One region of the Turicibacter faecis genome, then DNA from elsewhere that is predicted to be linked to it. Evidence: a T-box and tRNA genes for the amino acid it is inferred to sense, from the RefSeq annotation. Region 1 holds a T-box; the other regions hold tRNA genes.
The links. A T-box is a leader RNA that pairs with one kind of tRNA and senses whether it is charged. The one in region 1 lies ahead of thrS (threonine--tRNA ligase), so its partner is inferred to be a tRNA-Thr.

Region 1 (10,426 bases):
AGGAATTTTTTAATGACGGGATCATTAATGTTTTTCTTAACTTAAAGGTGGGGCATCCTGAGTATCAACAATTAAAACGGCTCTTTGCCGAAGAAGTGCCTGAAATAGAAGGAGAAAATATCTCTAAGCCATTTAACGAGGTATTTGATACAACTATTTTAATGCGTTCGTCAGCTATGCTACAGGCGAGTCCGCTCCCTACCAATCAAACGGATAAAAAAGGGGTCACGCTAGAATTATCCTTTGATAAAGAGCTGTTATTTTCTTTGTTGCACCAATTTGGGATGGATGAGACAATGGTTTCTCAAAAGTTACTCGATCAAATTAATCGAATTGCATTTTTATATAAATTAGATGAGCACGAGTTGGCAAGACTTATTTTTGATGCTTTAGATACAGATGGCTTTGTTAACTTAGAGCTTTTTAGAAAACAAGCTAAACAGTATTTTCAGTTTTTAAATAAGGGGAAACCTGTAGAAGTTGTAGAGGTTCCTCAAGTGAATCCCGAAAATTTATCACACACCCCGGAACAAGAGCAATTGTCTAAGGAAAAGCAACTCTTGCTTGTTCTTTCTCAACATCCACTAGAATTTTTACGCTTTAAGCAACATCAGAAGGAACCCGTTCCAGCGGACCGCCAATTAGTTGAATGGTTAGTCGTTGATCAACAGATGGCTGCCGGGGTCGTCAATGTTTTAATTGACTATGTGCTAAATATTTCAGATGGTCGTTTGCCAAAACAACTCGTGGAAAAAATTGCAGGTGAGTGGCAACGTAAGGAAATTGACACGACGGAAAAGGCGATTGCTCAAGTTAAGGCAACGTTGAAGGCGAAACATAAAAGGGAACTTGAAAAAACTGTTCCGGCCGCGAATAAAGTTTATGCAAAACCAACGCGTGTCGTTAGAAAAGAGCAAGTTCCAGATTGGTTAAAAGAGCAGGGGGCCACTCAGGAAGACAAAAAATCATTGTCAGATGATGACCTTCAAAAAATTGAACGTATGAAAGAATTACAAAATCAACTTTTAAATAAGAAAGGGTGAGCAAGATGCAACGGATTGGGGAGTTAATGGCAAAACCTAAAAATGCTCAGGAGGCCTATCGTGAAATTATTGATGATCCATCGATTAAAGAAGCGTTAAGCCAGTATGGCGATGAAATTGAACTTTCATTAATTTCGAGTTATATTTCTGATTTAGATGAGTTTTTAAGAAATAAAGAGAAGTGTCAGGGATGTAAAGGGATTGATCACTGTTGCCAACCGGTAAAGGGGCATTATCCGATGTTAAAGCCGGTCCATAAACAGTTAAAGGTGTCATATACGCCGTGCCAATATGCTTTAAATCAACGTCATTTAGAAAATATTAAAAGTTTTCATATGCCATCAGACATTTTAAACGCTAATTTCGAAAGATTTATTATGGACCCTGAACGGGTGGAATTTTATGAAAAAGCGACGTTATTTATTAACGAATATATGTCGACCAAAAAGGGAAGAGGTCTTTATTTATATGGACCGTTTGGGACAGGAAAAACGTATATGTTAAGTGCAATAGCTAATATTTTATCGCAACGAGGAATTGTTTGTGGGCTCGTTTACTTTCCGGAACTTATTGCTGAAATTAAATCAGGCTTTAATAGTGAAACGAATGGTGCTTACGATAAGATTGAGCAACTCAAAGAGATTGAGGTTCTCATGCTTGATGATATTGGAAGTGAGTCAATGACGAGTTGGATGAGGGATGAAGTCCTTGGACGCATTTTGAATTATCGCATGCATCAGGGGCTACCAACCTTCTTTAGTTCTAATCTAGACTATCAACAATTGCAGCATCACTATTCATATACGCAAAAAGGTGAAGTCGAAGAGATTAAAGGAGCACGTGTGTTAGAACGAATTAAGGCCTTAACCGTCCCCGTTAAAATTGCAGGAACAAACTATCGACAAAAACGATGAAATCATCAGATTTTTTCTTGATTTTAAAAAAATCATGCATTATAATATGACTCAGTGATATAATATAAATAAATATTAAAGGTTTTGAAAAGGATACGGTTTAATAAAAACGTCTTTTTAGAGAAGTGACTATTAGCTGAAAGGTTACTAAGAACGCTTATTAAATTACTCCCTTTGAACTGGACTTGAAAAAGATTCCCGTTTGCTGCGTTAAAGCGAAATTAAGTTGCTGATAAGAATTTTCTTATCGGAATTAGGATGGTACCGCGATTTTAATCGTTCCTACTTGTAAAGATTAGGAGCGATTTTTTTTATTGTCAAAATAATCGCTCCCGTTATCAAAAGATACAAAAAGGAGGAAATATTATGATTAACATTACTTTCCCTGATGGAAATGTAAAACAATTTGATAAAGGAGTAACCGCTGAGGCGATTGCACAATCTATTTCACCAGGATTACGTAAACGATGCGTGGCTGCAAAGGTGAACGGACATTTATATGACTTCACTCGTCCGATTGAAGCAGATGCCAAAATTGAATTAATTACAAATGATCGTCCGGAAGCATGGGAAATTATCAACCATTCAGCGGCGCATTTAATGGCGGCAGCTGTTAAACGTTTATATCCAGATGCAAAATTTGGGGTAGGTCCAGCGATTGAAGATGGGTTCTACTATGATATTGATACAGAAGCAAAAATCACAGAGGCGGATTTAGCAGCTATTGAAAAGATGATGCACAAAATTTCGTCTGAAGCCTTACCCATCGTTCGTCATGAATTAAGCCGTGAGGAAGCAAAAGCGTTATTTGCAAACGATGAATATAAATTAGAATTAATTGACGCTATTCCAGCTAACGAAGTGATTACTACTTATTCAGAAGGTGATTTCACTGACTTATGTAGTGGGGTTCACGTTGCAAATACAAAAGATATTAAATTCTTTAAATTATTAAATGTGGCTGGTGCTTATTGGCGTGGAGACAGTGATAATAAAATGTTAACACGTATTTATGGGGCAGCTGCGAATACGAAAGATCAATTAGCTGAACATTTACGTATTTTAGAAGAGCGTAAAGAGCGCGATCATAAAAAAATCGGACGTGAATTAGAATTATTTACATTCAGTCCATTAGTTGGACAGGGATTACCTATTTGGTTACCAAACGGAATGAAGGTTCGCCAACAAATTGAACGTTACATTATCGATTTAGAGGAAGAATACGGATATCAACACGTAGCGACACCAGTTCTTGGATCAGTTGATTTATATCGTACATCAGGACACTGGTCACACTATAAAGAAGATATGTTTGTTCCAATGGAGATGGATAATGAAGAGCTTGTGTTACGTCCAATGTCTTGTCCGCATCATATGATGGTTTATAAAACAAAATTACGTTCATATCGTGATTTACCAATTCGCTATGCTGAGCAAGTTATTCAACACCGTTTTGAAGCTTCAGGTGCGTTAACAGGTCTTGAACGTGTTCGTGCGATGACATTAACAGATTCTCACTTATTTGTTCGTCCTGATCAAATTAAGGAAGAGTTCTCACGCTGCTTAGAGTTAATTCACCGAGTAATCAAAGATTTCGGAGTGGAAATTAACTATTATCGTCTGTCACTTCGTGACCCTCAAAATAAAGAAAAGTATTTTGATGATGATCAAATGTGGGAAACAGCAGAATCAATGTTACGTGAAACATTAGTTGAAAATAATATTCCGTTTATTGAAGCGGAAGGAGAAGCAGCCTTCTACGGTCCTAAATTAGATATTCAAATTAAAACAGCATTAGGACATGATATCACTATGTCAACTATTCAGTTAGACTTCTTATTACCAGAACGTTTTGATTTAACATACGTTTCTGAAACAGGAGAAAAAGTGCGTCCTGTCGTTATGCACCGTGGATTAATCGGAACATATGAACGTTTTATGGCCTACTTAATTGAAACTTATAAAGGGGCATTCCCATTATGGTTAGCACCAACACAAGTCACTGTGATTCCAGTAAATAACCAATATCATTTAGAGTATGCGCAAGAAGTAGCGAAAGAGTTACGTAAATATAAAGTTCGCTTCGAATTAGACGATCGTGAAGAAAAAATGGGATATAAAATCCGTGAATCACAAACTAAAAAGGTTCCAATGTCTATTGTTTTAGGAGATAAAGAGGTTGCGAATAAAGAAGTGACATTCCGCCGCTTTGGAGAACAAAAAACAACAACATTACCATTAAAAGAATTTATCCATTTCTTAGTAGATGAAATTGCAGAACGTAAAAATTATCTACCTGAATAATTGATCCATGTGATGAAATAAAAAAACACCTAAAGGCTTAATGGCGTTTAAGTGTTTTTTTGTCGTTGAAAGAGAAAGGGATTATTTGTCATAAATATTATTAAAAGCATAAATTCCATAAATGTATTTTTTTGTGGTATATTGACAGAAAAAAGTTTTTTTGTAAAATTGTAGAGGAATTGATCTGAAATTTTATAGGGGATTAATTTAATAACTATTAAGGAGATGAGAGTTTATATGAAAGTAACTAGCAAAGTTATTATTGGCCTATTTATGGCTACAAGTATGTCATTAGCAAATGCAGAGGGTGTTTTTGCAAAATCAGACTATGAGGTAATAATGCCTGAAGATTTTCTTATGCGTTCAAGTGATTTAAAAACCTATTCACAACAAATTAGGGATTTGAATCAACCTATTATTGATAAGTTACCCGAGGATGAAAGGTAAGATGCTACTAGAAATGTCTTAGAAGTTATAGCGGATTTAAATAGAGAGGAGATTGATGCTATTACAGAAATGAAAAAGGATAGCTTAGTCCCTAATAGTGTAAATTATACAGCTAGGGCAGACTGGACTAATTATGGTGATATCTTAATTAGTATGGATAAGACCTTTTCGTGGAGATGGCCTAAGACAGGAGGGGTATATGTAGAGTGGAACCATGGTCATGCGGGTATTGCTGATTTTACAACCAATTATGTGATCGAAGCGCACCCAGACTTCGGAGTGGCTAGTAAAAATAGATATAAGTCGTTTTGGGCAAAATATAACACGGATGAGTTATACGTGGGCGGGGCAACTCAAGCGAAGTATAAAACAGCTGTGAATTATGCAAGGCAACAAATAGGAAAACCATATGCAATTAAAACTACACTATCTAGCACAAATGCTTGGTACTGTTCAAAATTAGTATACAAGGCGTGGTTGGCGGCTGGTTATAATGTAGGGAATGCTAAAACAAGCTTTCCGATTCCATCAGGTATTGTAGGTGTCACTCCGTATCAGATTTTATGGGATGATAATGTATTTTTCTATCAGAAGGTAAAATAATGAAAAAAGGGGATTAATATGAGAAAAAGAGTGTTACAATTGGGTGGCTTACTTATTTTTATTGTACTTGCTTCCTATGTCTTTCATCAGATGAAGCAGGGGGGTCCATCGGATTCGGCCACTGAGTTTAGTGCGAAATATATTGTAAGTCAAGATCCGTATAACAACTCCGTCTTAGTGACAACGGACGATCAAGGAAGGGTAAAAAACTATGAGGAGTTTCCAGTGGAAACAGGAATTGAGTATTCTTACCTGAAACAACTCGGTCAGCAAGTGTATTTTGATGGCTATATTGCCAAAACGCCGTCATTCTATGATTATGACACAAAAGAAATTACAACGCTACCGACCTTAAATAAAATTTATGATGTGATTAATCCATTCTCTCAACAGCTTTTTTTAACCGTGAATGGAGGATTCGCCGAGGAAGGGTTATATAATTCTGGGGCGTGCTATTTGGCAGATGAGTGGGTTTGTAAGGAGTTTGAAAGTGAACTGGCTATAAGAAATGGTGTCATGTTTAATAATAAAATTTTTCTATACGCTAACACAGCTTCTCCCGAATTAGATGAGGATGACAATCTAATAATTGAGGAGAAAATTTTAGTCTATGATTTATCATTTAATTTACTTTATTCTTGCGATATTAGAGATAATCTCGGAATAAATGATGGTCCTATTGAGTTCTATCACGCTAATAATAAGTTGTTTATATTTGGGACTGACGAGGAAAATGGCTCGTTTATGATTTTGGAAGTTGATGAGAATCTGACTATTCAAAAGAAAGTAAGCTATCCTGAAACAGACTCGAAAGAACGCGAGCAATGTGTTCCGGCTTCTAGATTTAGTCTTAGTGACGATGAATTGTTTTTGGAGGTTCTTTGTAATAAATCGTCGGAAGCCTCAGACTATCAAAAGGGATTGTATCAAGAGGATAATTTACTATTAAAAATAGACTTAAATGATATCGAGAATGCGAATTATGAAGTGTTTTTGTACGGGGATAAACGGATGGCTGGATTTGACTTTCAAAATCAAATCATCTTATTAGAAAATCGTCTTTACGAAGGAGAAAACATAGAATTAGATGTTTATGATGCCAACTTTAGTAAACTAGGGACGACGACCCTTGAAAGCTTGGATAGTAGGACGCCAACACTCGTTGATATTTCGATGGATTTAATTAAAAAGGATTCTGACAAATAGCGCAGGTGAAAAAGAAACTAAAACGATTAAGAGATTACCCAAAAGGGCAAGATGAACGAATCTTGCCTTTTTGCTATCTTTGAAGATTGTGATGAAAAAACGTATCTTATCGGTTTCGATTGATATTTAGAAGGGATAATCATTAAGATGATAGGGGATAATCCCTGTAATGAAATAAAAAAACACTTAAAGGCTTAATGGCGTTTAAGTGTTTTTTTTGTCGTTGAAAGAGATTTTGTTAGCTGAAAAAGTGGAACGTTCATGGGCATAAATATAAGGGTGATGGCTTAAAATGTAAGGAATAGTTTGAGAGAGTCTTACATGATGGGGGTAACAGAAGTGATAAAAAGTTTAATCTTAGATCTAGCAATCATTGCTGTTTTTTATTTAATCGTATCAACCTATTATAAGCGTTCGTATCGTTTGAATTTGCTTCACTTGTTAATGCAATTAGCATCGATGATTTTAGCTGGCGTCCTTTCTTTTGGAATTACCACGATGCTGATGAATCGCTTTTTTTCAACCTTTGATTTTTCTTCATGGATTCCGGAAAGTTTTAGTTACGTTCTTCAACCTTATGAGCAATACGTGCTTCCGTTTATTATTTTTATGATTTTATTTATTTTGCTATTTGCCGTATTTAAAAGTTTACTCTATGTTTTTTCAGTGAACTATGAATGGGAAAACTATTTATGTCCGCAAATTAAGTTTGATCGTAAGGTGGACCATCTTTTAAGTGGATGTTTAAGTGCCTTACATGCGTATACATATCTTTTAGTCATTCTTTTTATTTTATCCTTTCCTTTGTTTGGGGTTGTCGGAAAATATTCAGTAAGCCAACTTTTGTTGCACATTAATCCGGTAATTGGGGCATTTGTCGATGATCTTTCTGAACCGTATTATAAAGTTCAAAAGGGAATGCGTTTGTTTGGGGATGAGATGGAGTTGTTATATGCTAATAATGAGGTCGATTTTGAATATTTAAAGGAATACATCGATCAAGAACCTGCGAAGCGAGTGAAGATTCAGTCTTCCTTTGAAATGATAACACCGTTATTTGCAACACCAACTGCGTATTTAAAGTTTTTTGATTATGAAACTATTGATAAAATAAGTATGAGTAAACATTTAAGACAAATGAAGAGGTATATTGACGAAGATGTGTTAACATTGGAAATTTTTAATTCTTATTATAAAGAGTTGCTTTGTAACGGAACGTATGGTAAACTAATCGAGGATCAAATCATTAATGATGAAGCTTTACAGCTATTAATGCAAAGTCCATTGTTAAATGATGATAATCTAAAAAAATTGAAGAATATTTAATACCTAGTTGACATAAACTAATTGAGGTGTTAAAATTAATAAATGTGAATATCATGTGGAAAGAAGAAGTACCCACTTCTCACCTGATCAGCTTCAGTTGATAGGTTCAAGGTCACATCGTTACGATGTTACGTGATTGTGATTTAAACGTGGGCGCTTTATCTTAGGTTATAGTGCTTGCGTTTTTCTTTTTTTCCATGAATGTTCTATAAAATTGGAGGTGCTCATCATTAGCAAGAAAAATGTAAAAAACGAGAGCTTAATCAATGAAGATATCCGTGCAAAGGAAATGTTAGTGATTGGTCCGAATCGTGAGCAATTAGGATTAATGCAACGTAAAGATGCATTACGTGCTGCTTCTGAGAAAAACTTAGATTTAGTATGTGTTGCACCACAAGCTAACCCAATTGTTTGTCGTATTATGGATTATGGTAAATACCGTTACGAACAACAACGTCACGCTCGTGAGGCTCGTAAAAACCAAACGACTGTGAGTTTAAAAGAAGTTCGTTTAAGTCCTAACATTGAGCAACACGACTTTAATACAAAGTTGAAAAATGCACAAAAATTCCTTGCAAAAGGTGATAAAGTTAAAGTAAGTGTACGTTTTAAAGGACGAGAAATCGCACACACGGAATTTGGACGTAACGTTTTAACTCGCTTTGCTGAGGGGTGCGCTGAGATTGCGGATTTAGAATCAAATCCTAAACTTGACGGACGCTCAATGTTTCTCGTTTTAGCACCAAAGAAAAAGTAGAAAAGATAAAGGAGGAACTCTACCATGCCAAAAATGAAATCTCATCGTGGAGCTGCTAAACGCTTTAAACGTACAGGATCAGGAAAATTAAAACGTTCTCACGCTTATACAAGCCATTTAGCTCATAACAAAACAACAAAACAAAAGAAACACTTAGCTAAATCAGCTGTTGTATCTAATAGCGATTACAAACGTATTAAAGATATGTTATATAGCTTATAATAATCACTAAACATTTTTCGTAACAACAAAGGAGGAACTCATTATGCCACGTGTAAAAGGTGGAGTTGTATCACGCAAACGTCGTAAACGCGTTTTAAAATTAGCAAAAGGTTATTTCGGATCTAAACATACATTATACAAAACAGCAAATGAGCAAGTAATGAAATCATTACAATACGCTTACCGTGACCGTCGTCAGAAAAAACGTGATTTCCGTAAATTATGGATCACTCGTATCAATGCGGCTGCTCGTATGAACGGATTATCATACAGCAAATTAATGCACGGATTAAAATTAGCTGGAATCGAAGTTAACCGTAAAATGTTAGCAGACTTAGCTGTTTCTGATGCTGCTGCATTCGCAACTTTAGCTAATACAGCTAAAGAAGCAATGAATAAATAATTTATTGTTTCATATTTTTTAAGAGAATAAGCATCCTTTAGGGATGCTTTTTTTTATGATTTAAATGGGTTAGTTAGATAGATATGTGGGGTGTTTTAAACGAGAGCTCATGTTTATCCGTATTAATTTGGAAGTTTTTCAATTGAAATGTTGAATCATTTTTGATCTCGATTTCACATATTTTAGAATTTGAAGAATATAATGAATTGAAATATCAAATTAGGAGGGTCTAACATGAGTTATTCATTTAATTGGGATTGTACATTACCGATCAACAACATAGCAGATATCGTATCGCTTAATATTGTGCCAAGCACAAAGGCGCACGATGAAGGAGATTATTTATCTTTACGCGGCGATGTATCGATTGATGGAGAGTACTTAACAACAGAGGGAACACAAAAAACATTTACTGAGCATATTCCACTTGATATTACTTTACCTAATAGCGGTAAAAAAGGGGATATTAATGCCGATATTACGAATTTTGATTATGATGTAAAAGGTGATAATAGTTTAGCCTTATCTTTAAATTTAACATTAGAAGGATATGACTTAGGTGATGTGGTGAAATTAGTAGATGAGGATCACCATGAAGAGGACTCTCAAACACAGGCCCCTGTGATGTTTAATAAAGGTGCCGAAGTTGCTAAGTCTGAGGTTTGTGAAGTTGTGGAAGTAGAACCTGCAGTTGAGGAAGTGAACGAAATCGAAGTAGTAGAAGATGATTCGGATTATATCGATTTTGACGAGGTTGTATTCGATCATCAACCGATGCACGAGGCTATTGATCCAATGTTAGCTGAAGAGCGTAAAGAAGCTTTAACTGATAAGATTAAAAAAGTGATTGAGAAGCAAACAGCTACTGTTTCTGATTCAACCGTGGAAAATGTAGTAGAACCAACGAAAGAGACTGAAGTAACGGTTGTAGAACCAGTGGTCGGGGAAGAAGTTAAGGTAGAAAAAGAGCATCATAAGGCTGTTCCAGAAATTCCAGTGGTTCACCAAGAGGTAGAGGTTGAAGAGACAGATGAAGTGTTACCATTTCCAATCAAGAAAGAGAACGCTGCAGAAGTCACAGTGAAACCTCAACAGAAATCAGAAATTTTTGATATGTTATACTCATTAGAAGGGGAACATCCAATTACAAATGATTCAGTAGAAGACGTTGTGGAAACAGTTGTAGAAGCAACACAACCAG
Region 2 (10,426 bases), 400 kb from region 1:
GCTGGATAGAAGAAAAATACTGACCATTTTCCTTTAATTGATTCAGAAGTTACCTCTTTGAATTCCCCATTATGATATGCTTGTACTGCAAATTCTTTAACTTGAGTATTGATTAAAGACATTCTTATTTCCTCCTTTATTATCAGTAATAATTACTAATATCATTATATAGTTAAAATAAAAGAAAGTCAATACAAATAATATTAAATTTTAAGTTAATCAAAGTAATATAATAAATTTTATCATAACAATGTGATGAAAAAAGAAATCCTACATATTATTACTTAAATGTATATATTATATACTACTTTTCATGACTAGCATCATACTCGCCTCAATTAATTAAATAAAAATTAACCCTTATTTTTGAGAGGACTTACAAGAAGAAAAAAGCTTTGCATTCTAATACGCGTGATTTAATCAAAGACATTATTCCGAAACAGAACTGTATCTTCATATAATCCTGACCCCCTAGACGATATAAATCAATTCTGATCTTTTGGGTTATACACTGGTATAGGATTAGAAAAGACTTTTACAATAATCTAACTTTTATTGAGTGTTTTAAAAACTTATCTTTTTTAGGTTCTATAATTTTTGGTGTGGGTGGGATTACTCACACCTTTTTGATTGCCATAAATATTGAGACAAAAAAAAGAGACATAGTCCCCAAAATCCTATACAATGTAATCGGCTAAAACAACACGAAAGGATTGGTTTTATGTCTCATACTAATTGTATCTCAACTTTACTTGATTTAAAAGATAAAAATATTACTTTTTCAGAAAATTGTATCCAGGAAACTCAGATTAAGAATGTTCGTTCTAAACTTATTTTAGGGACTCTTTCTTTTCAACCGACTCATTGCTACCACTGTGGTCATTCTTTTGACTCAAATATCATTAAACACGGCTTCAAAACTTCACGTATTAAGCTAGTCAAAATTTCCGGATTTGATGCTTATCTAGACTTAAAAAAACAACGTTATAAATGCCGTCATTGTGACCGAACATTTACCCTAGAAACATCTCTTGTTAACCCTAATTGTTTTATTTCCACTCCCGTAAAACAAGCCATCTTTTTAGAAGCTAGTCATAAGAAATCCGAAACAGATATTGCACGTGAGCTTAACGTTTCTCATTCAACCGTTAACCGCGTCATTCATTCTTCCTATGAAGAACAGCCGCTTCCCTTTAATTCTCTCCCAAAAGTTCTTTGTTTTGACGAGTTTAAGTCGGTTAAATCGGCCAAGGGTCACCTGCCATGCGAAGCATGTATCCTCCATTGGTAGGGAACGGAGCAATGTCCTTCATTTTTTGTGATGCGTCCAATGGAAAGCTAATTGATATCGTTGAAGACCGTCGCTTAAGTACACTAAGGACTTATTTTATGCGATTTTCTAAAGCAGCTCGTGAAGGTGTAACCCACGTCGTCATTGACATGTACGCCCCTTATATGACACTCATTAAAGAGGTATTCCCTAAGGCTAAGATTGTTTTAGATAAATTTCATATCGTTCAACTAGTCTCTCGTGCTCTTAATAAAACACGCATTCGTTTCATGAATCAAAATAAAGAGTTTTATAATAAATTCAAACATTATTGGCGACTTCTCTTAAAAGCCCAAGAAGATCTTAATGCCACTCATTACTTCTATTCCAACTGCTTCAAAAAGATGATCTCTCAACAAGAAATTATTGACTTTTTATTAGCCCTAGACCCTGAACTAAAGGAGACTTATGATTTCTACCAAACTGTCCAACAGGCTATTAAACTTCGTAACCTTGAAATATTTCATCATGCCATTCAACACCCCTCTGATCTGCTTTCACACGAAATGAAAACAGCTTTAAAAACACTCACTCATTATCAAGACTATGTCAAAAATACAATTGAAACTCCTTATACCAATGGAGTACTCGAAGGAATTAACAACAATATCAAAGTCATTAAGCGAATCGCTTTTGGATACCGTAGTTTCTACCATTTCAAAGCAAGAATTTTGATTATTCATAAATACACTTTTGAACAAAAAAAGAAGAGGAATCAAACCATCTAAAGAATAGCCTAATTCCTCCCGATTATATGTATAGATTTTATTCACCCACACTATTTGACAAAGAACCCTTTTTTATATAAGGCAGCCTCCTTTATTCACAGTATAGATTGTGATTTCTATTTACTAGAGTTAAACCATGATGATATATACTAAAAAAGCATATAAAAAAAACTGGTTTATAACCAGTTTCTTTTATATGCAATGGTATTTATTCTCTAAAATAAAAAAAGATAATACTATAATAAAGATTACCTTATTTTACTATAATGGTGCGGGTGACAGGAGTTGAACCTGCACACCAAAGGTACTAGAGCCTAAATCTAGCGCGTCTGCCAATTCCGCCACACCCGCATTATGAATGGTGTCCTGCAGAGGACTCGAACCTCTGACCCTCTGATTAAAAGTCAGATGCTCTACCAACTGAGCTAGCAGGACTTTTATGGTGGAGGATGACGGGCTCGAACCGCCGACCCTCTGCTTGTAAGGCAGATGCTCTCCCAGCTGAGCTAATCCTCCATCATGGTGGCTTGGGACGGAATCGAACCGCCGACACAAGGATTTTCAGTCCTTTGCTCTACCGACTGAGCTACCAAGCCTTTTATTTATTATTTAAATGGCGGTCCAGACGGGAATCGAACCCGCGATCTCCTGCGTGACAGGCAGGCATGTTAACCGCTACACCACTGGACCTTTTGGTTGCGGGGACAGGACTTGAACCTGCGACCTTCGGGTTATGAGCCCGACGAGCTACCAACTGCTCCACCCCGCGATGTTTATTTATTTTAATATGGCGGAGGAAGAGGGATTCGAACCCCCGCGACGCTTTCACGCCCTGTCGGTTTTCAAGACCGATCCCTTCAGCCGGACTTGGGTATTCCTCCGAATAATGTATGAAAAGTGGTGGACCCTGTAGGACTCGAACCTACGACCGATCGGTTATGAGCCGATAGCTCTAACCAACTGAGCTAAGGGTCCGGTCCTATTTTTGGTAGCGGAGGAGGGACTCGAACCCCCAACCTCACGGGTATGAACCGTACGCTCTAGCCAGTTGAGCTACTCCGCCATGATACTAACATGATACTTATTTAATTGGTGGAGACTAGGGGGATCGAACCCCTGACCTCCTGCGTGCAAGGCAGGCGCTCTCCCAGCTGAGCTAAGTCCCCATTCTCTTTTTCTTTTTTAATGGTCGGGAAGACAGGATTCGAACCTGCGACCCCCTGGTCCCAAACCAGGTGCTCTACCAAGCTGAGCCACTTCCCGTTTTTTATGGCGCGCCCAAGAGGAGTCGAACCCCTAACCTTTTGATCCGTAGTCAAACGCTCTATCCAATTGAGCTATGGGCGCTATTTAGTTGGTGCCTAGGGCCGGAATCGAACCGGCACGGGTGTCACCACCCGCAGGATTTTAAGTCCTGTGCGTCTACCAGTTCCGCCACCCAGGCATATCGTTATTTCAGGCACGCGCCTTTTTCAAAATGGTGTCCTGCAGAGGACTCGAACCTCTGACCCTCTGATTAAAAGTCAGATGCTCTACCAACTGAGCTAGCAGGACATCATTGGCTGGGCTAGCTGGATTCGAACCAGCGCATGACGGAGTCAAAGTCCGTTGCCTTACCGCTTGGCTATAGCCCATTCTTAAGTGGTGGTGGGGGACGGATTCGAACCGCCGAACTCTCAGAGAGCGGATTTACAGTCCGCCGCGTTTAGCCACTTCGCTACCCCACCGTATTCTTTTGTTATATGGTGCCGGAAGCAGGACTTGAACCCGCAACCTACTGATTACAAGTCAGTTGCTCTACCAATTGAGCTATTCCGGCTCTTTATGGTGGAGGATGACGGGCTCGAACCGCCGACCCTCTGCTTGTAAGGCAGATGCTCTCCCAGCTGAGCTAATCCTCCACTTTTATTTTTAATGGTGACCCGTACGGGATTCGAACCCGTGTATGCATGCGTGAAAGGCATGTGTGTTAAACCGCTTCACCAACGGGCCATTTTTTAATGGCGCCCCAACTAGGACTCGAACCTAGGACCCCTTGATTAACAGTCAAGTGCTCTAACCAACTGAGCTATTGAGGCTTTTTATTTATGGCCTAGCGACGTCCTACTCTCGCACTTGCGTACTACCCTCGGCGCTAAGGAGCTTAACTTCTGTGTTCGGTATGGGAACAGGTGTGCCCTCCTTGCCCTTATCACTAGACCTTCTGTCAGATTTCATCAATCTCACAAAACTAGATATCTTCTGCTTACTTCTTCTTGTCCGGCAACTCTCGCATCACAGTGGTAAAGTTCAATAACTGTTCATCACCTTCGTGATTCCTCAGTTCTTTTCACTTTCTGCCTGTGATAATCGCTCGTTTTTGCCTTTCCTATTTAGTTAAGTCCTCGATCGATTAGTATCAGTCCGCTTCATCTGTCACCAAACTTCCACTCCTGACCTATCTACCTCGTCGTCTTCAAGGGATCTTACTTCTTTCGAATGGGAAATCTCATCTTGAGGGGGGCTTCACGCTTAGATGCTTTCAGCGTTTATCCCTTCCACACGTAGCTACCCAGCTATGCTCCTGGCAGAACAACTGGTACACCAGCGGTGTGTCCATCCCGGTCCTCTCGTACTAAGGACAGCTCCTCTCAAATTTCCTACGCCCACGACGGATAGGGACCGAACTGTCTCACGACGTTCTGAACCCAGCTCGCGTACCGCTTTAATGGGCGAACAGCCCAACCCTTGGGACCGACTACAGCCCCAGGATGCGATGAGCCGACATCGAGGTGCCAAACCTCCCCGTCGATGTGAACTCTTGGGGGAGATCAGCCTGTTATCCCCGGGGTAGCTTTTATCCGTTGAGCGACGGCCCTTCCATTCGGTACCGCCGGATCACTAAGCCCGACTTTCGTCCCTGCTCGACTTGTTGGTCTCGCAGTCAAGCTCCCTTCTGCCTTTACACTCTTCGAATGATTTCCAACCATTCTGAGGGAACCTTTGGGCGCCTCCGTTACTCTTTGGGAGGCGACCGCCCCAGTCAAACTGCCCACCTGACACTGTCCCCTGACCAGCTCATGGCCACGGGTTAGAACCCCAGTAACACAAGGGTAGTATCCCAACAGCGACTCCTCCAAGACTGGCGTCCTGGTCTCTTCGTCTCCTACCTATCCTGTACATGTGTCACCAGTGCTCAATATCAAGCTACAGTAAAGCTCCACGGGGTCTTTCCGTCCTGTCGCGGGTAACCTGCATCTTCACAGGTACTATGATTTCACCGAGTCTCTTGTTGAGACAGCGCCCAGATCGTTACGCCTTTCGTGCGGGTCGGAACTTACCCGACAAGGAATTTCGCTACCTTAGGACCGTTATAGTTACGGCCGCCGTTTACTGGGGCTTCAATTCAAAGCTTCGCTTGCGCTAACCTCTCCTCTTAACCTTCCAGCACCGGGCAGGCGTCAGCCCCTATACATCACCTTGCGGTTTAGCAGAGACCTGTGTTTTTGATAAACAGTCGCCTGGGCCTTTTCACTGCGGCTTGCTTTCACAAGCACCCCTTCTCCCGAAGTTACGGGGTCATTTTGCCGAGTTCCTTAACAAGAGTTCTCTCGCTCATCTTAGGATTCTCTCCTCGCCTACCTGTGTCGGTTATCGGTACGGGCACCTAATAAATTATCCCTAGAAGCTTTTCTTGGAAGCGTGACATCAGCTGACTTCACCCTTTCGGGCTTTCGGCATCACAGCTCAATGTTTCGCCATGCGGATTTGCCTACATGACCACCTCACTGCTTACACGTGAATCCATTCACACGCTCAACTTAGCCTTCTCCGTCACTCCTTCAGTTTATTAAGTGGTACAGGAATCTCTACCTGTTGTCCATCGGCTACGCCTTTCGGCCTCACCTTAGGTCCCGACTTACCCAGGGCGGACGAGCCTTCCCCTGGAAACCTTAGGCTTTCGATGGATAGGATTCTCACCTATCTTTCGCTACTCACACCGGCATTCTCACTTCTAACCGCTCCACAGCTCCTTCCGGTACTGCTTCTCCGCTGTTAGAACGCTCTCCTACCACTGACACTTCGTGTCAATCCGCAGCTTCGGCGGTCCGTTTAGCCCCGGTACATTTTCGGCGCAGAGTCACTCGACTAGTGAGCTATTACGCACTCTTTAAAGGATGGCTGCTTCTAAGCCAACCTCCTAGTTGTCTGTGCATCTCCACATCCTTTTCCACTTAACGGACACTTGGGGGCCTTAGCTGGCGGTCTGGGCTCTTTCCCTTTTGACCATGGACCTTATCACCCACAGTCTGACTCCCGATCATATCTATCTGGCATTCGGAGTTTGATTGAGATCAGTACCCCGAGGTGGGGGCAGTCACCCATTCAGTGCTCTACCTCCAGTAGACTCTTATCGAGGCTAGCCCTAAAGCTATTTCGGAGAGAACCAGCTATATCCGTGTTCGATTGGAATTTCACCCCTAGCCACAAGTCATCCAAGCACTTTTCAACGTGCCCTGGTTCGGCCCTCCAGTCAGTGTTACCTGACCTTCAGCCTGCTCATGGCTAGCTCACACGGTTTCGGGTCTACAACATCGTACTCCTCGCCCTATTCAGACTCGCTTTCGCTTCGGCTCCGTCTCTTCAACTTAACCTTGCACGATATCGTAACTCGCCGGTTCATTCTACAAAAGGCACGCCATCACCCTTTAACGGGCTCTGACTAGTTGTAGGCACACGGTTTCAGGTTCTCTTTCACTCCCCTTCCGGGGTTCTTTTCACCTTTCCCTCACGGTACTGGTTCACTATCGGTCACTAGGTAGTATTTAGCCTTACGAGATGGTCCTCGTTGCTTCCGACGGGATTTCTCGTGTCCCGCCGTACTCAGGATCCCTTCCCTGCTTCACACAATTTCACCTACGGGACTCTCACCCCCTCCGGTTGGCCTTCCCAGACCATTCGGCTATCATGTTCAGTCATTTCTGAAGGTCCTTCTACCCCGGATTACTCCGGTTTGGGCTCCTCCCTGTTCGCTCGCCGCTACTTGGGGAATCGATGTTTCTTTCTTTTCCTCCAGGTACTTAGATGTTTCAGTTCCCTGGGTCTGTCTCCTCTATGGCTATTGATTCACCATACGGTGCTAGCGTATGACCACTAGCGGGTTTCCCCATTCGGATATCCCCGGCTCTTTGCTTACTTACAGCTCCCCGAGGCGTTTCGCCGTTTGTCGCGTCCTTCTTCGACTCCTAGTGCCTAGGCATCCTCCGTGCGCCCTTTATTACTTAACTTTTCTTCTTCAGAAGATATCTAGTTTTCAAAGATCAATTCTAGGAAAATCGAAATTCTCCCAAAACTAAACAGAACGTCTCTTTCTCCATAGAAAGGAGGTGATCCATCCCCACCTTCCGGTAGGGATACCTTGTTACGACTTCACCCCAATCATCTACCCCACCTTAGGCAGCTCCCTCCTTGCGGTTAGGCCACTGACTTCGGGTGTTGTAAACTCTCGTGGTGTGACGGGCGGTGTGTACAAGACCCGGGAACGTATTCACCGCGACATTCTGATTCGCGATTACTAGCGATTCCAACTTCATGTAGGCGAGTTGCAGCCTACAATCCGAACTGAGATTGGCTTTATGAGGTTTGCTCCACGTCACCGCTTCGCTTCTCTTTGTACCAACCATTGTAGCACGTGTGTAGCCCAGGTCATAAGGGGCATGATGATTTGACGTCATCCCCACCTTCCTCCAGTTTGTCACTGGCAGTCTCGTTAGAGTCCCCATCTTACTGCTGGCAACTAACGACAGGGGTTGCGCTCGTTGCGGGACTTAACCCAACATCTCACGACACGAGCTGACGACAACCATGCACCACCTGTATCCATTGTCCCCGAAGGAAACCCTCTATCTCTAGAGGCGTCAATGGTATGTCAAGACCTGGTAAGGTTCTTCGCGTTGCTTCGAATTAAACCACATGCTCCACCGCTTGTGCGGGTCCCCGTCAATTCCTTTGAGTTTCAGTCTTGCGACCGTACTCCCCAGGCGGAGTGCTTAATGCGTTAACTTCAGCACTGAGGTTCGACCCCCAACACTTAGCACTCATCGTTTACGGCGTGGACTACCAGGGTATCTAATCCTGTTTGCTCCCCACGCTTTCGCGCCTCAGTGTCAGTTGCAGACCAGGAAGCCGCCTTCGCCACTGGTGTTCCTCCATATCTCTACGCATTTCACCGCTACACATGGAATTCCACTTCCCTCTTCTGCACTCAAGTCAACCAGTTTCCAATGACCCTCCACGGTTAAGCCGTGGGCTTTCACATCAGACTTAATTAACCACCTGCGCGCTCTTTACGCCCAATAATTCCGGATAACGCTTGCCACCTACGTATTACCGCGGCTGCTGGCACGTAGTTAGCCGTGGCTTTCTCATAAGGTACCGTCAATTGATAGTCATTTCCTCCTATCACCTTTCTTCCCTTATAACAGAATTTTACAACCCGAAGGCTTTCTTCATTCACGCGGCGTTGCTCGGTCAGGCTTTCGCCCATTGCCGAAGATTCCCTACTGCTGCCTCCCGTAGGAGTCTGGGCCGTGTCTCAGTCCCAGTGTGGCCGTTCACCCTCTCAGGTCGGCTACGCATCGTCGCCTTGGTAGGCCTTTACCCCACCAACTAGCTAATGCGCCGCAGGCTCATCCATCAGTGATGCCAGGAGCATCTTTAAACTTTCGTCCTATCCGGTATTAGCGATCGTTTCCAATCGTTGTCCCCGTCTGATGGGCAGATCACCTACGTGTTACTCACCCGTTCGCCGCTTCCCACCGAAGTGGTTCGCTCGACTTGCATGTATTAGGCACGCCGCCAGCGTTCATCCTGAGCCAGGATCAAACTCTCCATAATTGTTTGTTTCCTTAGCTTGCGAAATTTCTTTCGCTCATGATTCTTGACGTTCTGTTTAGTTTTCAAAGAACTTCTCTCGCCTTTTGGCGACTTCTTTATCTTACCACATTCGACTTTTTCTGTCAAACATTTTTTATCTTTTTTGTAAGATTTCTTGTCTGCCTCTCTTGGCGACTTTTCTAGTTTATCATGTTCAACCGTTTCTGTCAAACACTTTTTAACTTTTTTTGTTTTCTTTTCCATCGCCCTTTTGGCGACTTTTTTAGTATATCATGTTTAACTTATTAGGTCAAACATTTTTTGCTTATTTTTTATCACAGTTTTTGCGACTCAATAATAATAACATTTAAAACAAGTCATGTCAACAACTTTTATTGTTATTATTAAACAACCTTCCTCCCCCTAATCAACAACTATTGGTTAGATTAGCGTTGATTATAAATTCGCTTTCTCATCTCTCCTACTTATTTTTTAAAATGACGATCTAACACTCTAATTATCACTCTTATCCCTTCGCCTCCTTTTACATAAAAATCTATTTAATCCCACCATAATCCTCCCGTTGCGTTATAAAACACTTTATCACAGTTATTGGATTAAGTAGTTAAAAGTTTTTAATAGTTAATCTTTTCATTTTGTCTCTAGATAGCTATTAGATACATTTTTTAAACATTTACTTTCTCCTATAAAATGGTACGCCCCCCCCTAATCTATAATTTATTCCAATTCCATAGAAAGATTTATATTTTTTTATTAACTAGAAATATGACTACTGATAAATCTTTACATGCTTCTATAAATGGGTACTGCGGGCATTTATTTTAACCTTTTGGAGTCCTTAAGGTATAGGAACAATAGAAAGACTTTTATGCACTATTAAAGGTGCTGGTAAAAGAAAAACAACCGCTGTTTAAAACTAAATCTACTAACTAAAAAAAATACCTGTATCTTTTTTTCCAATGCTCTTTCTTCTTTTAAATTTCATCTGCGTAAACTCATCATATCATCTATTCTTTATCTCTTACGGATCTATATCGGTCTCCTCGATACGATATAAGCATAGGAGCAGAAGATATGACATATACTGCTTTTTATTTAGGATATCCACTTAGACTTTTAGTAACACTCTATATTAAAAAAGGAGCCACATGAAGTGACTCCAATAAATATAATAATAATTAACGTTTTGAGAACTGTGGTGCACGACGAGCTGCTTTAAGTCCGTATTTTTTACGTTCTTTAGCGCGTGAATCACGAGTTAATAATCCGATTGGTTTTAATGTTCCACGGTATTCAGCATCAACTTGTAATAATGCACGTGAAATCCCTAAACGGATAGCTCCTGCTTGTCCTGTTAATCCTCCACCGTTAACATTTACTAAAACATCATATTGATTAGTAGTTTCAGTTAATGTTAATGGTTGCATGATATCTAAACGAGTTGCTGCAGAAGGAATATAATCTTCAAATTCGCGACCGTTGATAATTACTT
Region 3 (10,426 bases), 750 kb from region 1:
TAACGGAGGCGCCCAAAGGTTCCCTCAGAATGGTTGGAAATCATTCGAAGAGTGTAAAGGCAGAAGGGAGCTTGACTGCGAGACCAACAAGTCGAGCAGGGACGAAAGTCGGGCTTAGTGATCCGGCGGTACCGAATGGAAGGGCCGTCGCTCAACGGATAAAAGCTACCCCGGGGATAACAGGCTGATCTCCCCCAAGAGTTCACATCGACGGGGAGGTTTGGCACCTCGATGTCGGCTCATCGCATCCTGGGGCTGTAGTCGGTCCCAAGGGTTGGGCTGTTCGCCCATTAAAGCGGTACGCGAGCTGGGTTCAGAACGTCGTGAGACAGTTCGGTCCCTATCCGTCGTGGGCGTAGGAAATTTGAGAGGAGCTGTCCTTAGTACGAGAGGACCGGGATGGACACACCGCTGGTGTACCAGTTGTTCTGCCAGGAGCATAGCTGGGTAGCTACGTGTGGAAGGGATAAACGCTGAAAGCATCTAAGCGTGAAGCCCCCCTCAAGATGAGATTTCCCATTCGAAAGAAGTAAGATCCCTTGAAGACGACGAGGTAGATAGGTCAGGAGTGGAAGTTTGGTGACAGATGAAGCGGACTGATACTAATCGATCGAGGACTTAACTAAATAGGAAAGGCAAAAACGAGCGATTATCACAGGCAGAAAGTGAAAAGAACTGAGGAATCACGAAGGTGATGAACAGTTATTGAACTTTACCACTGTGATGCGAGAGTTGCCGGACAAGAAGAAGTAAGCAGAAGATATCTAGTTTTGTGAGATTGATAAGATCTGACAGAAGGTCTAGTGATAAGGGCAAGGAGGGCACACCTGTTCCCATACCGAACACAGAAGTTAAGCTCCTTAGCGCCGAGGGTAGTACGCAAGTGCGAGAGTAGGACGTCGCTAGGCCATAAATAAAAAGCCTCAATAGCTCAGTTGGTTAGAGCACTTGACTGTTAATCAAGGGGTCCTAGGTTCGAGTCCTAGTTGGGGCGCCATTAAAAAATGGCCCGTTGGTGAAGCGGTTTAACACACATGCCTTTCACGCATGCATACACGGGTTCGAATCCCGTACGGGTCACCATTAAAAATAAAAGTGGAGGATTAGCTCAGCTGGGAGAGCATCTGCCTTACAAGCAGAGGGTCGGCGGTTCGAGCCCGTCATCCTCCACCATAAAGAGCCGGAATAGCTCAATTGGTAGAGCAACTGACTTGTAATCAGTAGGTTGCGGGTTCAAGTCCTGCTTCCGGCACCATATAATAAAAGAATACGGTGGGGTAGCGAAGTGGCTAAACGCGGCGGACTGTAAATCCGCTCTCTGAGAGTTCGGCGGTTCGAATCCGTCCCCCACCACCACTTAAGAATGGGCTATAGCCAAGCGGTAAGGCAACGGACTTTGACTCCGTCATGCGCTGGTTCGAATCCAGCTAGCCCAGCCAATGATGTCCTGCTAGCTCAGTTGGTAGAGCATCTGACTTTTAATCAGAGGGTCAGAGGTTCGAGTCCTCTGCAGGACACCATTTTTTTAACTGAAAAAGAGTACATAAAGCATAGATAAAAAGCCTGGGTGGCGGAACTGGTAGACGCACAGGACTTAAAATCCTGCGGGTGGTGACACCCGTGCCGGTTCGATTCCGGCCCTAGGCACCAACTAAATAGCGCCCATAGCTCAATTGGATAGAGCGTTTGACTACGGATCAAAAGGTTAGGGGTTCGACTCCTCTTGGGCGCGCCATAAAAAACGGGAAGTGGCTCAGCTTGGTAGAGCACCTGGTTTGGGACCAGGGGGTCGCAGGTTCGAATCCTGTCTTCCCGACCATTAAAAAAGAAAAAGAGAATGGGGACTTAGCTCAGCTGGGAGAGCGCCTGCCTTGCACGCAGGAGGTCAGGGGTTCGATCCCCCTAGTCTCCACCAAAAAGAATTGATCTTTGAAAACTAGATATCTTCTGAAGAAGAAAAGTTAAGTAATAAAGGGCGCACGGAGGATGCCTAGGCACTAGGAGTCGAAGAAGGACGCGACAAACGGCGAAACGCCTCGGGGAGCTGTAAGTAAGCAAAGAGCCGGGGATATCCGAATGGGGAAACCCGCTAGTGGTCATACGCTAGCACCGTATGGTGAATCAATAGCCATAGAGGAGACAGACCCAGGGAACTGAAACATCTAAGTACCTGGAGGAAAAGAAAGAAACATCGATTCCCCAAGTAGCGGCGAGCGAACAGGGAGGAGCCCAAACCGGAGTAATCCGGGGTAGAAGGACCTTCAGAAATGACTGAACATGATAGCCGAATGGTCTGGGAAGGCCAACCGGAGAGGGTGAGAGTCCCGTAGGTGAAATTGTGTGAAGCAGGGAAGGGATCCTGAGTACGGCGGGACACGAGAAATCCCGTCGGAAGCAACGAGGACCATCTCGTAAGGCTAAATACTACCTAGTGACCGATAGTGAACCAGTACCGTGAGGGAAAGGTGAAAAGAACCCCGGAAGGGGAGTGAAAGAGAACCTGAAACCGTGTGCCTACAACTAGTCAGAGCCCGTTAAAGGGTGATGGCGTGCCTTTTGTAGAATGAACCGGCGAGTTACGATATCGTGCAAGGTTAAGTTGAAGAGACGGAGCCGAAGCGAAAGCGAGTCTGAATAGGGCGAGGAGTACGATGTTGTAGACCCGAAACCGTGTGAGCTAGCCATGAGCAGGCTGAAGGTCAGGTAACACTGACTGGAGGGCCGAACCAGGGCACGTTGAAAAGTGCTTGGATGACTTGTGGCTAGGGGTGAAATTCCAATCGAACACGGATATAGCTGGTTCTCTCCGAAATAGCTTTAGGGCTAGCCTCGATAAGAGTCTACTGGAGGTAGAGCACTGAATGGGTGATGGCCCCACCTCGGGGTACTGATCTCAATCAAACTCCGAATGCCAGATAGATATGATCGGGAGTCAGACTGTGGGTGATAAGGTCCATGGTCAAAAGGGAAAGAGCCCAGACCGCCAGCTGAAGCCGCCAAGTGTCCGTTAAGTGGAAAAGGATGTGGAGATGCACAGACAACTAGGAGGTTGGCTTAGAAGCAGCCATCCTTTAAAGAGTGCGTAATAGCTCACTAGTCGAGTGACTCTGCGCCGAAAATGTACCGGGGCTAAACGGACCGCCGAAGCTGCGGATTGACACGAAGTGTCAGTGGTAGGAGAGCGTTCTAACAGCGGAGAAGCAGTACCGGAAGGAGCTGTGGAGCGGTTAGAAGTGAGAATGCCGGTGTGAGTAGCGAAAGATAGGTGAGAATCCTATCCATCGAAAGCCTAAGGTTTCCAGGGGAAGGCTCGTCCGCCCTGGGTAAGTCGGGACCTAAGGTGAGGCCGAAAGGCGTAGCCGATGGACAACAGGTAGAGATTCCTGTACCACTTAATAAACTGAAGGAGTGACGGAGAAGGCTAAGTTGAGCGTGTGAATGGATTCACGTGTAAGCAGTGAGGTGGTCATGTAGGCAAATCCGCATGGCGAAACATTGAGCTGTGATGCCGAAAGCCCGAAAGGGTGAAGTCAGCTGATGTCACGCTTCCAAGAAAAGCTTCTAGGGATAATTTATTAGGTGCCCGTACCGATAACCGACACAGGTAGGCGAGGAGAGAATCCTAAGATGAGCGAGAGAACTCTTGTTAAGGAACTCGGCAAAATGACCCCGTAACTTCGGGAGAAGGGGTGCTTGTGAAAGCAAGCCGCAGTGAAAAGGCCCAGGCGACTGTTTATCAAAAACACAGGTCTCTGCTAAACCGCAAGGTGATGTATAGGGGCTGACGCCTGCCCGGTGCTGGAAGGTTAAGAGGAGAGGTTAGCGCAAGCGAAGCTTTGAATTGAAGCCCCAGTAAACGGCGGCCGTAACTATAACGGTCCTAAGGTAGCGAAATTCCTTGTCGGGTAAGTTCCGACCCGCACGAAAGGCGTAACGATCTGGGCGCTGTCTCAACAAGAGACTCGGTGAAATCATAGTACCTGTGAAGATGCAGGTTACCCGCGACAGGACGGAAAGACCCCGTGGAGCTTTACTGTAGCTTGATATTGAGCACTGGTGACACATGTACAGGATAGGTAGGAGACGAAGAGACCAGGACGCCAGTCTTGGAGGAGTCGCTGTTGGGATACTACCCTTGTGTTACTGGGGTTCTAACCCGTGGCCATGAGCTGGTCAGGGGACAGTGTCAGGTGGGCAGTTTGACTGGGGCGGTCGCCTCCCAAAGAGTAACGGAGGCGCCCAAAGGTTCCCTCAGAATGGTTGGAAATCATTCGAAGAGTGTAAAGGCAGAAGGGAGCTTGACTGCGAGACCTACAAGTCGAGCAGGGACGAAAGTCGGGCTTAGTGATCCGGCGGTACCGAATGGAAGGGCCGTCGCTCAACGGATAAAAGCTACCCCGGGGATAACAGGCTGATCTCCCCCAAGAGTTCACATCGACGGGGAGGTTTGGCACCTCGATGTCGGCTCATCGCATCCTGGGGCTGTAGTCGGTCCCAAGGGTTGGGCTGTTCGCCCATTAAAGCGGTACGCGAGCTGGGTTCAGAACGTCGTGAGACAGTTCGGTCCCTATCCGTCGTGGGCGTAGGAAATTTGAGAGGAGCTGTCCTTAGTACGAGAGGACCGGGATGGACACACCGCTGGTGTACCAGTTGTTCTGCCAGGAGCATAGCTGGGTAGCTACGTGTGGAAGGGATAAACGCTGAAAGCATCTAAGCGTGAAGCCCCCCTCAAGATGAGATTTCCCATTCGAAAGAAGTAAGATCCCTTGAAGACGACGAGGTAGATAGGTCAGGAGTGGAAGTTTGGTGACAGATGAAGCGGACTGATACTAATCGATCGAGGACTTAACTAAATAGGAAAGGCAAAAACGAGCGATTATCACAGGCAGAAAGTGAAAAGAACTGAGGAATCACGAAGGTGATGAACAGTTATTGAACTTTACCACTGTGATGCGAGAGTTGCCGGACAAGAAGAAGTAAGCAGAAGATATCTAGTTTTGTGAGATTGATAAGATCTGACAGAAGGTCTAGTGATAAGGGCAAGGAGGGCACACCTGTTCCCATACCGAACACAGAAGTTAAGCTCCTTAGCGCCGAGGGTAGTACGCAAGTGCGAGAGTAGGACGTCGCTAGGCCATAAATAGAAAAAGCAAGGAATAATTATTTTTCCTTGCTTTTTCTATATTAGTTTATAAATATTTCTTATTGTATTCTTAAAATATATCTGATAATATATTTAAGAGCCCTAAAATTTGCTCTCCATTGCGGAGGGCTTATTTTTTTATCTAAGACAAAAACTATTAGCGGAGGAATAATAAATGACAAAATATATTTTTGTTACAGGCGGAGTTGTTTCATCTTTAGGAAAGGGGATTACGGCATCTTCTCTTGGACGATTACTAAAAAATAGAGGCCTTAAAGTATTTATGCAGAAATTTGACCCTTATATTAATGTGGATCCTGGAACAATGAGTCCTTATCAGCATGGTGAAGTTTTTGTAACAGATGATGGGGCAGAAACTGATTTAGATTTAGGACACTATGAACGCTTTATTGATGAGAATTTATCACAAAATTCTAATATTACAACTGGTCGAGTTTATTCAAATGTAATTGATAAGGAGCGACGTGGGGAATATTTAGGTGCTACGGTTCAGGTCATTCCACATATTACGAATGAAATTAAGTCTAAGTTAATTGCCGCTGCTCAGGACAGTGATGCTGATGTGATTATTACTGAAATTGGTGGAACGGTAGGTGACATTGAGTCATTACCTTTTTTAGAGGCTATTCGACAGGCCCGTAAAGATTTTGGTTATCATAATACGCTATATATTCATAATACATTGGTTCCTTACTTAAAGGCGGCGGGTGAGATTAAAACAAAGCCTACGCAACATAGCGTAAAAGAGTTATTATCGTTAGGTATCCAACCAGATGTTATCGTTTTACGTACAGAGGTAGATATAGAGGATCATGTAAAGGAAAAGATTTCATCATTCTGTAATGTTCCTAAGGAAGCAGTTGTACAGGCAATTGATGCGGAAATTTTATATGAGGTTCCAATGCATTTAAAGGCACAGGGATTAGATGACTATGTTTGTAAACATTTTGGTATTGATGCTCCGGAAGCGGATATGACTGAGTGGGAGCAGTTAATCGATACGGTACGTAACTTAAATGGTGAGGTTTCTATCGCACTTGTTGGTAAATACGTTGCATTACCGGATGCTTATTTATCGGTTGTTGAGGCCTTAAAACATGCTGGATATCACTATGGGAAGAAAGTTTGTATTAAATGGGTTGATTCCGAACGTGTAACAGAGGAAACTGTAGATGAAATCTTTGCTGATGTAGATGGTATTTTAGTTCCTGGAGGATTTGGTAACCGTGGAGTTGAAGGGAAAATTTTATCTTGTCAATATGCACGTGTAAATAACATCCCTTATTTTGGTATATGTATGGGTATGCAAATTGCAGCAATTGAATATGCTCGTAATGTTGCAAAGTTAGAAGGGGCTAATTCAACAGAGTTTGACGAGGATACTCCACACGCAATTTTTGATTATTTACCTGATCAATATGAAGGAATTAAAATGGGTGGAACGTTGCGTTTAGGATTATATGATTGTTATGTTAAGGAAGGAACAAAGGCTTACGAGGCATACCAATCGGTTAATGTTAAGGAACGTCACCGTCATCGTTATGAGTTTAATAATCAATATAAAACAATTTTAGAAAATGCGGGATTAGAGTTTTCGGGTATCAATCCGCAAACCGGATTAGTAGAAATTATTGAAATTCCGGATCATCGATGGTTTGTAGCAGGACAATTTCATCCAGAATTTTTATCACGTCCGCAGAAACCACAACCATTATTCCGTGAATTTATTAAGGCAACAATTTCTAAAGGATTAGAGTAATTATCAATTATAGTTAGGGGATTATCCTATTGAGTTAGGTTAATTACCCTAATTTTTTTATTTTTAGGGATTACAGATAGTCAGTTGTTTGGTATAATATTAATGTTCAATTTTAAATATAAAGGTGAAAATTATGAAACTGACAAGTATGGAGACTAACTTAATAGGTTTATTATATATTTTATAGCACGCTATGCTCGCATAGGGTGCTTTTTTGTTGGTATATACCAGACTTGTTTAAAGGAGTGTTTGCTGGATGAATAGTTATGATGTGATTATTGTTGGTGCAGGACCGGCAGGAATTTTTGCCGCTTATGAGTTGTCATTAAAGAATAAGGATTTAAAGGTTGCGTTGATTGATAAAGGGCTAGATATTTACCGACGTCGATGCCCAATACTTGAGCATAAAATAAAGAAATGTCCAGTGATTAAAGATCATGTAGGTTGTATGCCGGCGTGTTCTATTACGAATGGCTTTGGTGGGGCAGGGGCCTATTCAGATGGTAAATTTAATATTACACATGAGTTTGGTGGATGGATGACAGATTATTTATCAAACACTGAAGTAGAAGATTTGATAGAATACGTGGATAATATTAATTTAAGGCACGGAGCAACTAGTGATATTACAGATCCAACGACTGATAAAGTTCGTGAGATTGAGAAACGTGGTTATGCTGTAGGATTGAAATTGTTACGTGCGAAAGTTCGACATTTAGGGACGGAACAAAATTTAGAAATATTAAAGAGTATTTATGAGGAAATGAAAGATCGTGTGGATTATCATTTTAAAACTGAAGTTAAGGATGTCATTGTTGAAAACAATGAAGTTCGCGGTGTGGTCCTTGCAAATGGAGAGACAATGAAAGCAAATCAAGTTTTCTTAGCTCCTGGGCGTGATGGATCAGTTTGGTTAAAAGATGTGATGCGTGGTCAAAAAATCCCAATGAAGAATTTACAAGTCGATATTGGGGTACGTGTTGAAACTTCGGATATTGTTATGCAAGAGATTAATGAACATTTATACGAAGGAAAGTTTATGTATCGTACGAGTGTTGGAACAGTAGTTCGAACATTTTGTTCAAATCCATCAGGACATGTTGTAGTGGAAAATCATTCAGGAACGATGTTGGCGAACGGTCATGCTTATAAGGACCCTAAACTTGGAAGTAAGAATACTAATTTTGCTTTATTAGTCTCTCATACGTTTGAGGAGCCTTTCGATCAACCGAATGAATTTGCACATGAGGTGTCTCATTTAGCAAATAAGTTATCAAATGGTTCGATTATTGTGCAGAAGTACGGGGATATTTTGAAGGGAAGACGTACGACGCCTAAACGATTAAAAGAAGGATTTGTTGAACCAACACTTAAGGAGGCTGTCCCAGGTGATTTAGGATTAGTGCTTCCATATAATACGATGAAGTCATTAATTGAAATGACGGAAGCTCTTGACCATGTGACTCCAGGTATTGCTTCTGAGCATACGTTGTTTTATGGTGTAGAGGCAAAGTTCTACTCTGCCCGTCCTGAAATTGATAATAAATTCGAAACAAAGGTAAAAGGTTTATTTGTAGGTGGCGATGGGGCTGGTGTGACTCGCGGACTGGCGCAGGCAGGAGCGAGTGGTGTTCTAGTAGCACGTCATATCTTAGACCGCTATGAGGCATAGGGTTGATAAAATAAATTTATTAGGAAAGTTTCTAAGATATTGTAGTAAATATTAAATTCTATTATAAAAAAAGGTGGTTATTGATATGGTAAAAACAGTAGTAGTTGTAGGAACACAATGGGGAGATGAAGGAAAAGGAAAAATTACGGATTATTTGGCTCAACGTGCAGATATTGTAGCGCGTTATCAAGGTGGAAACAACGCTGGACATACGATTGAATTTAATGGACAACAATTTAAGTTACGATTGATTCCTTCAGGAGTTTTCAATTCGGAGAAGGTTATTTTAGGAAATGGGATGGTTATTAATCCTGAGTCATTATTAGAGGAAATTGCATATTTGAATGATGCTGGAATTAGTACGGATCATATTCGTATTTCTAACCGTGCCCATGTTATTTTCCCATATCATATTGAGTTAGATGGTCTTCAGGAAGAGTTAAAAGGGGATCAAAAGGTTGGGACAACTAAACGTGGAATTGGGCCATGTTACGCAGATAAATATGCTCGTATCGGAATTCGTATTGGAGAATTAATGGATAAGGAAGTATTTGCGACTCGCTTGAAGGAACAATTAGAGGCGAAGAATGAGATTTTAGCTAAGTATGGAAAGACGACATTCTCGTATGATGAAATTTACACTAAATATTGTGAGTATGCAGAGATTATTCGTCCATACGTAACGGATACTTCATATGAATTAGACGAGGCATTTAATGAAGGTAAAAAGGTATTATTTGAAGGTGCACAAGGAGTTATGTTAGATATTGATCACGGGACATATCCGTTTGTTACGTCATCAAATCCTTCTGCAGGGGCTGTAACAACTGGATTAGGTGTAGGTCCAACGAAAATTGAGGAAGTGATTGGGGTTGTAAAAGCTTATTCAACACGTGTTGGTGAAGGAGCGTTCCCAACTGAAATTGAAGGTGAAACTGCAAACCGTATTCGTGAGATTGGACGTGAATATGGAACTGTAACAGGTCGTCCTCGTCGTATTGGATGGTTTGATAGTGTAGTTGTGTCTCATACTCGTCGAGTAAGTGGTTTAACAGGAATCTCTGTTAATTTATTAGACGTTTTATCAGGACTTGACACATTAAAAATTTGTACAGCATACAAATTGGATGGAAAGGTAATTAAGTACGTACCTTCAACAATTAAGGAATTTGAACGTTGTATTCCTGTTTACGAGGAGATGCCAGGTTGGCAAGAGGATATTACAGGTGTAACTTCATTTGAGGAATTACCAATTGCAGCGCAAAATTACTTACGTCGCATTGAAGAGTTAATTGGAGCTAAAGTAGCTATTTTCAGTGTTGGACCAGATCGTGAGCAAACTATTTTATTAAAAGAATTATTCTAATTGGGGACAATTTTTAATTTAGATTTTTCGTTTTTATTAAAGAGTGAGAAGGCATTAATTGTATCAAAGTGGGATTTTTATAAGAAAAAAGCGACGCATTTTGCGTTGCTTTTTTTTAGCTTTGATGTAAAATAGTGGTATAAAAGGAGGTTGTTATGGGATGAAGAAATGGTATTATATTATTTTTTTAGGGTGTTTGTTTTGTTTTAATCAGGCCTTCAAATCATATGTTGAGTTATACGGATTATTAGAAGGGGTTTTTGTGGGGTTAGTGATTGCCTTTTTGTGTAAATTAGCATTTAATGTTGTGACGAAGACGATTATTTTTATTGCGATTGTGTGCGGGTTATTAGTATTTTTAATTTCTTCAGGTTATTTAACACTTCCAGGAGAACTGATGAATCTTTTTAACCTTTCACATATATTTCATAGTTTTTTCTAATATTTGAGTTATAATAAGAGAGG

Region 2: it encodes a tRNA-Thr, which carries the amino acid that the T-box ahead of thrS (threonine--tRNA ligase) is inferred to sense. The anticodon was not compared.
Region 3: it encodes a tRNA-Thr, which carries the amino acid that the T-box ahead of thrS (threonine--tRNA ligase) is inferred to sense. The anticodon was not compared.

The regions. Positions count from the first base shown of each region.
Region 1 covers NZ_AP028127.1:1,688,541-1,698,966, reverse strand. Annotated here, with positions in the region: gene AACH31_RS08415 (replication initiation and membrane attachment family protein) at 1-1,043, shown strand, start outside; gene dnaI (primosomal protein DnaI) at 1,049-1,957, shown strand; T-box leader at 2,033-2,244, shown strand; gene thrS (threonine--tRNA ligase) at 2,324-4,261, shown strand; gene AACH31_RS08400 (hypothetical protein) at 4,499-4,708, shown strand; gene AACH31_RS08395 (YiiX/YebB-like N1pC/P60 family cysteine hydrolase) at 4,778-5,311, shown strand; gene AACH31_RS08390 (hypothetical protein) at 5,330-6,517, shown strand; gene AACH31_RS08385 (hypothetical protein) at 6,857-7,843, shown strand; ribosomal protein L20 leader region at 7,898-8,038, shown strand; gene infC (translation initiation factor IF-3) at 8,064-8,600, shown strand; gene rpmI (50S ribosomal protein L35) at 8,625-8,822, shown strand; gene rplT (50S ribosomal protein L20) at 8,866-9,225, shown strand; gene AACH31_RS08365 (hypothetical protein) at 9,460-10,426, shown strand, end outside.
Region 2 covers NZ_AP028127.1:2,087,958-2,098,383, forward strand. Annotated here, with positions in the region: gene ahpC (alkyl hydroperoxide reductase subunit C) at 1-122, opposite strand, end outside; gene AACH31_RS10135 (transposase family protein) at 722-1,291, shown strand; gene AACH31_RS10140 (ISL3 family transposase) at 1,303-2,058, shown strand; tRNA gene AACH31_RS10145 (tRNA-Leu) at 2,326-2,409, opposite strand; tRNA gene AACH31_RS10150 (tRNA-Lys) at 2,418-2,493, opposite strand; tRNA gene AACH31_RS10155 (tRNA-Val) at 2,499-2,574, opposite strand; tRNA gene AACH31_RS10160 (tRNA-Phe) at 2,579-2,654, opposite strand; tRNA gene AACH31_RS10165 (tRNA-Asp) at 2,673-2,748, opposite strand; tRNA gene AACH31_RS10170 (tRNA-Met) at 2,752-2,827, opposite strand; tRNA gene AACH31_RS10175 (tRNA-Ser) at 2,847-2,939, opposite strand; tRNA gene AACH31_RS10180 (tRNA-Ile) at 2,957-3,033, opposite strand; tRNA gene AACH31_RS10185 (tRNA-Met) at 3,045-3,121, opposite strand; tRNA gene AACH31_RS10190 (tRNA-Ala) at 3,149-3,224, opposite strand; tRNA gene AACH31_RS10195 (tRNA-Pro) at 3,245-3,321, opposite strand; tRNA gene AACH31_RS10200 (tRNA-Arg) at 3,329-3,405, opposite strand; tRNA gene AACH31_RS10205 (tRNA-Leu) at 3,414-3,502, opposite strand; tRNA gene AACH31_RS10210 (tRNA-Lys) at 3,537-3,612, opposite strand; tRNA gene AACH31_RS10215 (tRNA-Gln) at 3,618-3,692, opposite strand; tRNA gene AACH31_RS10220 (tRNA-Tyr) at 3,701-3,785, opposite strand; tRNA gene AACH31_RS10225 (tRNA-Thr) at 3,802-3,877, opposite strand; tRNA gene AACH31_RS10230 (tRNA-Val) at 3,884-3,959, opposite strand; tRNA gene AACH31_RS10235 (tRNA-Glu) at 3,974-4,050, opposite strand; tRNA gene AACH31_RS10240 (tRNA-Asn) at 4,060-4,136, opposite strand; rRNA gene rrf (5S ribosomal RNA) at 4,149-4,257, opposite strand; rRNA gene AACH31_RS10250 (23S ribosomal RNA) at 4,431-7,325, opposite strand; rRNA gene AACH31_RS10255 (16S ribosomal RNA) at 7,418-8,934, opposite strand; gene rpsI (30S ribosomal protein S9) at 10,113-10,426, opposite strand, start outside.
Region 3 covers NZ_AP028127.1:4,135-14,560, forward strand. Annotated here, with positions in the region: rRNA gene AACH31_RS00010 (23S ribosomal RNA) at 1-626, shown strand, start outside; rRNA gene rrf (5S ribosomal RNA) at 800-908, shown strand; tRNA gene AACH31_RS00020 (tRNA-Asn) at 921-997, shown strand; tRNA gene AACH31_RS00025 (tRNA-Glu) at 1,007-1,083, shown strand; tRNA gene AACH31_RS00030 (tRNA-Val) at 1,098-1,173, shown strand; tRNA gene AACH31_RS00035 (tRNA-Thr) at 1,180-1,255, shown strand; tRNA gene AACH31_RS00040 (tRNA-Tyr) at 1,272-1,356, shown strand; tRNA gene AACH31_RS00045 (tRNA-Gln) at 1,365-1,439, shown strand; tRNA gene AACH31_RS00050 (tRNA-Lys) at 1,445-1,520, shown strand; tRNA gene AACH31_RS00055 (tRNA-Leu) at 1,562-1,650, shown strand; tRNA gene AACH31_RS00060 (tRNA-Arg) at 1,659-1,735, shown strand; tRNA gene AACH31_RS00065 (tRNA-Pro) at 1,743-1,819, shown strand; tRNA gene AACH31_RS00070 (tRNA-Ala) at 1,840-1,915, shown strand; rRNA gene AACH31_RS00075 (23S ribosomal RNA) at 1,960-4,853, shown strand; rRNA gene rrf (5S ribosomal RNA) at 5,027-5,135, shown strand; gene AACH31_RS00085 (CTP synthase) at 5,319-6,923, shown strand; gene AACH31_RS00090 (NAD(P)/FAD-dependent oxidoreductase) at 7,180-8,595, shown strand; gene AACH31_RS00095 (adenylosuccinate synthase) at 8,681-9,961, shown strand; gene AACH31_RS00100 (hypothetical protein) at 10,122-10,403, shown strand.